Eleftheria terrae: one gene and its partner. The protein of the gene in region 2 binds, or shares a complex with, the protein of the main gene of each other region. Links are inferred from orthologs where the notes say so. Each region holds a gene or a part of one and is shown on either strand. Other genes may lie near its edges. The genes, in order: mfd and uvrA.

Region 1 (4,342 bases), 3.0 Mb from region 2 along the record:
GCACCCAGTCGTGCGGCTGGGCGCCGCGGGCCAGCAAGGCCGCCAGGCCATTGGCCACCGATTCCGCGCGCGAGGCGCCGCCGACCCGTTCGACCCAGCCACCGAAGCCCGGCACGGCCTGCTCGAAGCGGTCGTCACCGGGCGACAGCACCACCATCACGCCCGACAGACGCTGCACCTGCTGCAAGGCCGCCAGCGTGTGGGCCACCAGGCTGCGGCCGCCGAGCGGCGCATACTGCTTGGGGCCGGCCGCGCCGGCACGCTCGCCGACACCGGCACAGGGCACGAGGGCAAATAGGCGCGGCGGCTCGCAGGAATACATGGTGGGCACAGGTCGGCAAGGAGGCCGGATTCTATAATCCGCAGGCTCTTTCGCCCCGGGGCGGCCTCGCCCGGGGCGATTCGCTTTTGTTGTCGCGACAGGACGCATGCACATCCCCACCATCGCCCCCGGCAAGCGCTACACCGTCTCCCGCCCGCCCGGCTCGGCCGACGCGCTGTTGCTCGCCAGCTTCGCCCGCCAGCAGGCGGCAGCCAGGACCCTGGTGGCGATCGTCACCGCGGAGCCGGCCGACGCGCAGCGCCTGCATGACGAGCTGGGCTTCTTCGCGCCGGAGTTGCGCTGCGCGGTCTTTCCCGACTGGGAGACACTGCCCTACGACACCTTCTCGCCCCACCAGGACCTGATCTCCGAGCGGCTGGCCACGCTGTGGCGCATGCGCCAGGGCGAGGTGGACGTGGTGCTGCTGCCGGCATCGACCGCGCTGGTGCGGCTGGCACCGCCGTCCTTCATGGCGGGCTACACCTTCCACTTCAGGCAGAAGGCCCGGCTTGACGAAGCTTCATTGAAGTCGCAGCTCACGCTCGCCGGCTACCAGCATGTGAGCCAGGTGGTCTCGCCCGGCGAGTACGCCGTGCGCGGCGGCCTGATCGACCTGTTCCCGATGGGCTCGAACGTGCCCTACCGGGTCGACCTGTTCGGCGACGAGGTGGATTCCATCCGCACCTTCGACCCGGACAGCCAGCGCAGCCTCTACCCGGTGCCCGAGGTGCGGCTGCTGCCGGGGCGCGAGTTCCCGATGGACGAGGACGCCCGCGCGCGCTTTCGCGCCCGCTGGCGCGAGCGCATCGAGGGCGACCCGAGCAAGGCCCGCGTCTACAAGGACATCGGCAACGGCATCGCGACGGCCGGCATCGAGTACTACCTGCCGCTGTTCTTCGAGCAGACGGCCACCATCTTCGACTACCTCGGCGCGCAGGCCGCTCTGGCGCTGCACGGCGAGATCGACGAAGCGCTCAAGCGCTTCTGGAACGACACCCGCGAACGCCACCGCTTCCTTCAGCACGACCCGGAGCGGCCGCTGCTGCCGCCTGAAGATCTCTTCCTGAGGCCGGAGGACTTCTTCGGCCTGTGCAACGCGCATGCGCAGCTGGCCGTGCGCGGCCAGGAGCCGGTCGACTGGGCTCGCCCGCTGCCAGACCTGGGTGCCGAGCGCGGCGCCCAGGAGCCGCTGCGCAAGCTGCAGGTGCATGTGGGCACCACGCCGCACCGGGTGCTGCTGGTGGCCGAGTCGGCCGGCCGGCGCGAGAGCCTGCTGGAGCTGCTGCGCGACAACCGCATCGAGCCGCCCAGCGTCGAATCGCTGGCCGCCTTCGAGGCCGGCGATGCGCGCTTTGCAATTGCTGTGGCGCCGCTGGCCGCCGGTTTCCACTGGCTGCGCGAGGGCCAGGCGGCCGGCCTGCAGTTCATCACCGAGACCGAGCTGTTTGCCACCGGCCCGAGCACGCGGCGTCGCCGCAAGCAGGAGCAGGTCAGCAATGTCGATGCGCTGATCAAGGACCTGTCGGAGCTGAAGGTGGGCGACCCGGTGGTGCATGTCAACCACGGCATCGGCCGCTACCAGGGCCTGATCAACCTCGACCTGGGCGACGGGCCGACCGAGTTCCTGCACCTCGAGTACGCCGACAAGGCAACGCTGTACGTGCCGGTGGCCCAGCTGCACCTGATCAGCCGCTACACCGGCGTGAGCGCCGAGGAGGCGCCGCTGCACCGGCTCGGCTCCAGCCAGTGGGACAAGGCCAAGCGCAAGGCCGCCGAGCAGGTGCGCGATACCGCGGCCGAGCTGCTCAACCTGTATGCCCGGCGCGCCGCACGCGAGGGCTTCGCCTTCCGTTTCTCGCCGCACGACTACGAGGCCTTCGCCGCCAGCTTCGGCTTCGAGGAGACGCCCGACCAGGCTGCAGCCATCCATGCCGTCATCCAGGACCTGATCTCGCCCCGCCCGATGGACCGGCTGGTGTGCGGCGACGTCGGCTTCGGCAAGACCGAAGTGGCGCTGCGGGCGGCCTTTGTCGCCGTCACCGGCGGCAAGCAGGTGGCGTTGCTGGCCCCCACCACGCTGCTGGCCGAGCAGCATTTCCAGACCATCTCCGACCGTTTTGCCAACTGGCCGGTCAAGGTGGCGGAGCTGTCGCGCTTTCGCTCCGGCAAGGAGATCAACCAGGCGCTCAAGGGCCTGGCCGACGGCACGGTGGACATTGTCGTCGGCACCCACAAGCTGCTGTCGCAGGACGTCAAGTTCGCCCGGCTGGGTCTGCTCATCATCGACGAGGAGCACCGCTTTGGCGTGCGCCACAAGGAAGCCATCAAGTCGATGCGCTCCGAAGTCGACGTGCTGACCCTCACCGCCACGCCCATCCCACGCACGCTGGGCATGGCGCTGGAAGGCCTGCGCGACCTCAGCGTGATCGCCACCGCGCCGCAGCGGCGACTGGCCATCAAGACCTTCGTGCGCAACGAGAGCAGCGGCACCATCCGCGAGGCGGTGCTGCGCGAGCTCAAGCGCGGCGGCCAGGTCTACTTCCTGCACAACGAGGTCGAGACCATCGAGAACCGGCGCGAGAAGCTGCAGGAGCTGCTGCCCGAGGCCCGCATCGTGGTGGCCCATGGCCAGATGCCCGAGCGCGAGCTGGAGCGCGTGATGCGCGACTTCGTCGGCCAGCGCTACAACGTGCTGCTGTGCTCGACCATCATCGAGACCGGCATCGACGTGCCGACCGCCAACACCATCGTGATCTCGCGCGCCGACAAGTTCGGCCTGGCCCAGCTGCACCAGCTGCGCGGGCGCGTCGGGCGCTCGCACCACCAGGCCTATGCCTACCTGTTGGTGCCCGATGTCGAGGGCCTGACCAAGCAAGCGGCCCAGCGGCTGGAAGCCATCCAGAGCATGGAGGAGCTGGGCTCGGGCTTCTACCTGGCGATGCACGACCTGGAGATCCGCGGCACTGGCGAGGTGCTGGGCGAGAACCAGAGCGGCAACATGCAGGAGGTGGGCTTCCAGCTCTACAACGACATGCTGAGCGAGGCGGTGCGCTCGCTCAAGGCCGGGCGCGAGCCCGACCTGTTGTCGCCGCTGTCGGTCACCACCGAGATCAACCTGCATGCGCCGGCCCTGCTGCCCGACAGCTACTGCGGCGACGTGCACGTGCGGCTCAACCTCTACAAGCGCCTGGCCTCGGCCGAGAAGAACGACCAGATCGACGCACTGCTGGAGGAGGTCACCGACCGCTTCGGCAAGCTGCCGCCGCAAGGCCAGACCCTGTTCGACGTGCACCGGCTGCGCGTGCTGGCCAAGCCCTATGGCGTGCTGAAGATCGACGCGGCCCCCACGGCGATGAACATCACCTTCCGGCCCAACCCGCCGATCGACCCGATGCGCATCATCGAGCTGGTGCAGAAGAACCGCAACGTCAAGCTCACCGGCAACGAGAAGCTGCGCATCGAGCGGGCCTACCCGGAGCCGAAGGACCGGGCCCAGTACATCCGCGACGTGCTGCGCGCGCTCGGCACGCCGGTGGCGCCCGCGCACTGAAGAACGCTCTCCATTCCTTCTCTTTCCACCGTCCCTGCCCGCACCCCATGCCCACCGAGATCGCCCCCGGACTGACCCTGCAGATCGACACGCCCACGCTGCGGCTGAGCGACTTCAAGCTGATCGCCTTCGACATGGACTCGACGCTGATCGACATCGAGTGCATCGACGAGATCGCCGACATCGCCGACAAGAAGGCCGAGGTCGCGGCCATCACCGAGGCGGCGATGCGCGGCGAGATCACCGACTTCAAGGAAAGCCTGCGCCGCCGGCTGGCCCTGCTCAAGGGCGTGCCCTCGGGCGCGCTGCTGGAGGTGTATGAACACCGCCTGCGCCTGAACCCCGGCGCGCACGAGCTGGTGAACGCGGCCAAGGCGGCCGGCCTGGCCACGCTGCTGGTATCGGGCGGCTTCACCTTCTTCGCCGACCGGGTCAAGGCCCGCCTGGGGATGGACCACGCCAAGTCCAAC
Region 2 (3,815 bases):
CCGGTGGAGTGCAGGCAGGGGAGGGGGCCGAGGCGCTTCATCGAGCGGCTGGAAAAGAGAAGGCTCGCCAGCACCACTGAAGCCGCCGGCGAGCCATAAAGGCGTCCTCGCATAGGTGAGGGAGGGGGTGAGGGGAGCGAGGACGCGGCGGCAGTTTAAAGGCCTGTGGGCACCTCGCGGCAGGTGTTTCAAAGCGAGACACTTCCTTCGCCGAAGCCGCTGGCGATGCGGTAAAGCGGCCGGCGGGACCGGCCGGCCGCTTTCGTCACAACAGCGGCTTGAGGTAGCGGCCGGTGTAGCTGTCAGGGTGGGCGGCGATCGCTTCCGGCGTGCCGAGGGCCACCACCGTGCCGCCGCCGGCGCCGCCTTCGGGGCCCATGTCGATGACCCAGTCGGCCGTCTTGATGACGTCCAGGTTGTGCTCGATCACGACGATGGTGTTGCCGTGGTCGCGCAGCTGGTGGAGCACCTGCAGCAGCAGCTGGATGTCGGCGAAGTGCAGGCCGGTGGTGGGCTCGTCGAGGATGTAGAGCGTGCGGCCGGTGTCGCGCTTGCTCAGCTCCAGCGCGAGCTTGACCCGCTGCGCCTCGCCGCCGGACAGCGTGGTGGCGCTCTGCCCCAGGCTGATGTAGCCCAGGCCGACGTCCAGCAGCGTCTGCAGCTTGCGCGCGATGGTCGGCACGGCGCTGAAGAAGTCGCGGCCTTCCTCCACCGTCATGTCGAGCACCTCGCTGATGTTGCGGCCCTTGTAGAGCACCTCCAGCGTCTCGCGGTTGTAGCGCTTGCCGTGGCAGACGTCGCAGGGCACGTAGACGTCGGGCAGGAAGTGCATCTCGACCTTCAGCACGCCATCACCCTGGCAAGCTTCACAGCGCCCGCCGGCCACGTTGAAGCTGAAGCGCCCGGCGCCATAGCCGCGCTCGCGGGCGGTGGGCACCTCGGCGAACAGCTCGCGGATCGGCGTGAACAGCCCGGTGTAGGTGGCCGGGTTGGAGCGCGGCGTGCGGCCGATGGGCGACTGGTCGACGTTGATGATCTTGTCGAAGGCGTCCAGGCCTTCGATGTCGTCATGCGGCGCCGGCTCGGCATGGCTCTGGTAGAGCTTGCGGGCCATCGCCGTATAGAGGGTGTCGTTGACCAGGGTGGACTTGCCGGAGCCGGAGACGCCGGTCACGCAGGTGAGCAGCCCGACGGGGATGTCCACCGTGACGCCCTTGAGGTTGTTGCCGCGGGCATTGACGATGCGCAGGCGGCGGGCCGCGTCGCCCTCGTCCGGCGCATGCCGCTTCTTGGGCACGCCGATGCGCAGCCGCCGGGCCAGGTACTGGCCGGTCAGCGAGTCCTCGCAGGCCGCCACCTCGTCGGGCGTGCCCTGCACCAGCACGCGCCCGCCGTGTACACCGGCGCCGGGGCCCATGTCCACCACATGGTCGGCCGCACGGATCATGTCTTCGTCGTGCTCCACGACCAGCACCGAGTTGCCCAGGTCGCGCAGGTGGCGCAGCGTGCCGATCAGGCGATCGTTGTCGCGCTGGTGCAGGCCGATGCTGGGCTCGTCGAGCACGTACATCACGCCGGTCAGGCCCGAGCCGATCTGCGAGGCCAGCCGGATGCGCTGCGCTTCGCCGCCAGAGAGCGTGTCGGCACTGCGGTCGAGGCTGAGGTAGTCCAGGCCGACGTTGTTCAGGAAGCTCAGCCGCGCGCGGATCTCGCGCACCACCTTGTCGGCGATCTCGGCCTTGGCGCCCTTGAGGGTCAGCTGCTCGAAGGTCTGCAGCGCCTCGCGCAGGGTGGCATGCGAGATCTCGTAGATCGGGCGGGCCGCACCGCTGCCGGCATCCACCAGCTTGACGTTGCGCGCCTCGCGGCGCAGCCGGGTGCCGTGGCAGTCGGGGCAGGGCTTGGCGTTCTGGTAGCGCACCAGCTCCTCGCGCACGGCCACCGAGTCGGTCTCGCGCATGCGGCGCTCGAAGTTGGGGATCACGCCTTCGAACGGGTGCGAGCGCTTCACCGTGCGCTTGCGCCCGCCGGTGCCCTCGGCCTGGTAGACGAACTCGATCTCTTCCTCGCCGGAGCCGCGCAGCAGCACCTGCTGGGCCTGGGGTGGCAGTTCCTCCCAGGGCAGGTCGATGTCGAAGCCGTAGTGCCGCGCCACGCTTTCCAGCATCGAGAAGGTGTAGCCGTTGCGGCGGTCCCAGCCCTTGATGGCGCCGCTGGCCAGGCTCAGCGACGGGAAGGCCACCACCCGCTCCGGGTCGAACACCGTCACCTCGCCCAGGCCGTCGCAGGACGGGCAGGCGCCCACCGGCGAGTTGAAGGAAAACAGCCGCGGCTCCAGCTCGGCCAGCGAGTAGCTGCACACCGGGCAGGCGAACTTGCTGGAGAACAGGTGCTCGCGGCCGCTGTCCATCTCCAGTGCCAGGGCGCGCCCGTCGGCAATGCGCAGGGCGGCCTCGAAGCTTTCGGCCAGCCGCTGCTTCACGTCGGCGCGCACCTTCAGGCGGTCGACCACGATGTCGATGTCGTGCTTCTCGGTCTTCTTGAGCTTGGGCACCTCGGTGGCTTCGTAGATGGTGCCGTCGATGCGGAAGCGCACATAGCCCTGCGCCTGCATGTCCTGGAACAGCTCGGCATGCTCGCCCTTGCGGTCGCGCATCACCGGCGCCAGCACCATCAGCTTGGTGTCCTCGGGCAGCGCCACGGCGGCGTCCACCATCTGGCTCACGCTCTGCGCTTCCAGGGGCAGCTGGTGTTCCGGGCAGAACGGCGTGCCGGCGCGCGCGTACAGCAGCCGCAGGTAGTCGTGGATCTCGGTGACGGTGCCGACGGTGGAGCGCGGGTTGTGGCTGGTCGCCTTCTGCTCGATGGAGATGGCCGGCGACAGGCCCTCGATCACGTCGACGTCCGGCTTGTCCATCAGCTGCAGGAACTGCCGCGCATAGGCCGACAGGCTCTCGACATAGCGGCGCTGGCCCTCGGCATACAGCGTGTCGAAGGCCAGCGAGGACTTGCCGGAGCCGGACAGGCCGGTGATCACCACCAGCTGGTGGCGCGGCAGGTCGAGGTCGATGTTCTTGAGGTTGTGGGTGCGTGCGCCCCGCACCCGGATCAGCGGGCCTTCCGGCGCCCGGGCCGCCGGGCGGGCCGGCTCCGGTGGGGCGGCCGTGGCCGCGGCCGGACTGCCGGGGGGGCGGCTGGCCGTGGCGGCGGCCGTCGAAGCGGGCTCGGCAGCGGAGGGCGAGGCGGGTTTGCGCTTGGAAGGACGCTCGGGCATGACTCTGGCCGTGAACGGAAAACCCACCATCATAGTGGGCGACCCTGTCGGCTGCTGTCAGGGGCGGTGGCCCGGCGCTGTCCCGCGCGGCGCCGGGCCCTGCCTGGACTCAGGCCGTCGCGAGCGCCGGGGCGCGGCGGCGGCGCCAGCCGGCCATCGCCAGCAGGCCGCCGGCGCTCAGCAGCACCGACGCCGGCTCGGGCACCGGCGTCAGCAGTGCGAACGTGGCCTGGCCCCCGGCGTCGATGCCTTGCACCAGGATCTGACCCTTGTCGTTGATGTCGATCGCCTGCGAGAAGCGCCACCCGGCGGCGCTCGGGTCGAGCAGCGAGTTGACGGCCAGGGCCTTGCCATCGAGCCACAGCACGGCCCGGCCGCCGTCGTGCCCGACGATCCAGCCTTGGTTGTTGACGTCGGTCGCCTGGCTGCCGCTGTCGGCATCGCTGCCGTCGATGCTGTCGAGGAAGGTCATCTTGCCGTCGATCCATGCGGCCGGCTGCCAGCCGGAGGCGGACTGGATGTCCCCGGCGGTCCACTTCTC

Evidence for each region.
Region 1: the proteins of uvrA (region 2) and mfd are in contact, whole or in part, in a crystal structure (PDB 4DFC), measured with the Escherichia coli proteins. The link is inferred for Eleftheria terrae from one-to-one orthologs.

The regions. Positions count from the first base shown.
Region 1 is NZ_CP106951.1:297,338-301,679, reverse strand. The notes cover bases 35-4,072. They hold mfd (transcription-repair coupling factor), read left to right. Parts: upstream 35-428; coding sequence 429-3,872; downstream 3,873-4,072. Other genes in these bases: serB (phosphoserine phosphatase SerB), read left to right, coding at 3,920-4,072; ispD (2-C-methyl-D-erythritol 4-phosphate cytidylyltransferase), read right to left, coding at 35-322. Also shown: more of ispD, read right to left, coding at 1-34; more of serB, read left to right, coding at 4,073-4,342. UniProt on the Escherichia coli protein: Couples transcription and DNA repair by recognizing RNA polymerase (RNAP) stalled at DNA lesions. Mediates ATP-dependent release of RNAP and its truncated transcript from the DNA, and recruitment of nucleotide excision repair machinery to the damaged site.
Region 2 is NZ_CP106951.1:3,323,358-3,327,172, reverse strand. What follows is about bases 66-3,576. They hold uvrA (excinuclease ABC subunit UvrA), read right to left. Parts: upstream 3,275-3,576; coding sequence 266-3,274; downstream 66-265. Other genes in these bases: N7L95_RS14690 (DUF3466 family protein), read right to left, coding at 3,384-3,576. Also shown: more of N7L95_RS14690, read right to left, coding at 3,577-3,815. UniProt on the Escherichia coli protein: The UvrABC repair system catalyzes the recognition and processing of DNA lesions. UvrA is an ATPase and a DNA-binding protein. A damage recognition complex composed of 2 UvrA and 2 UvrB subunits scans DNA for abnormalities.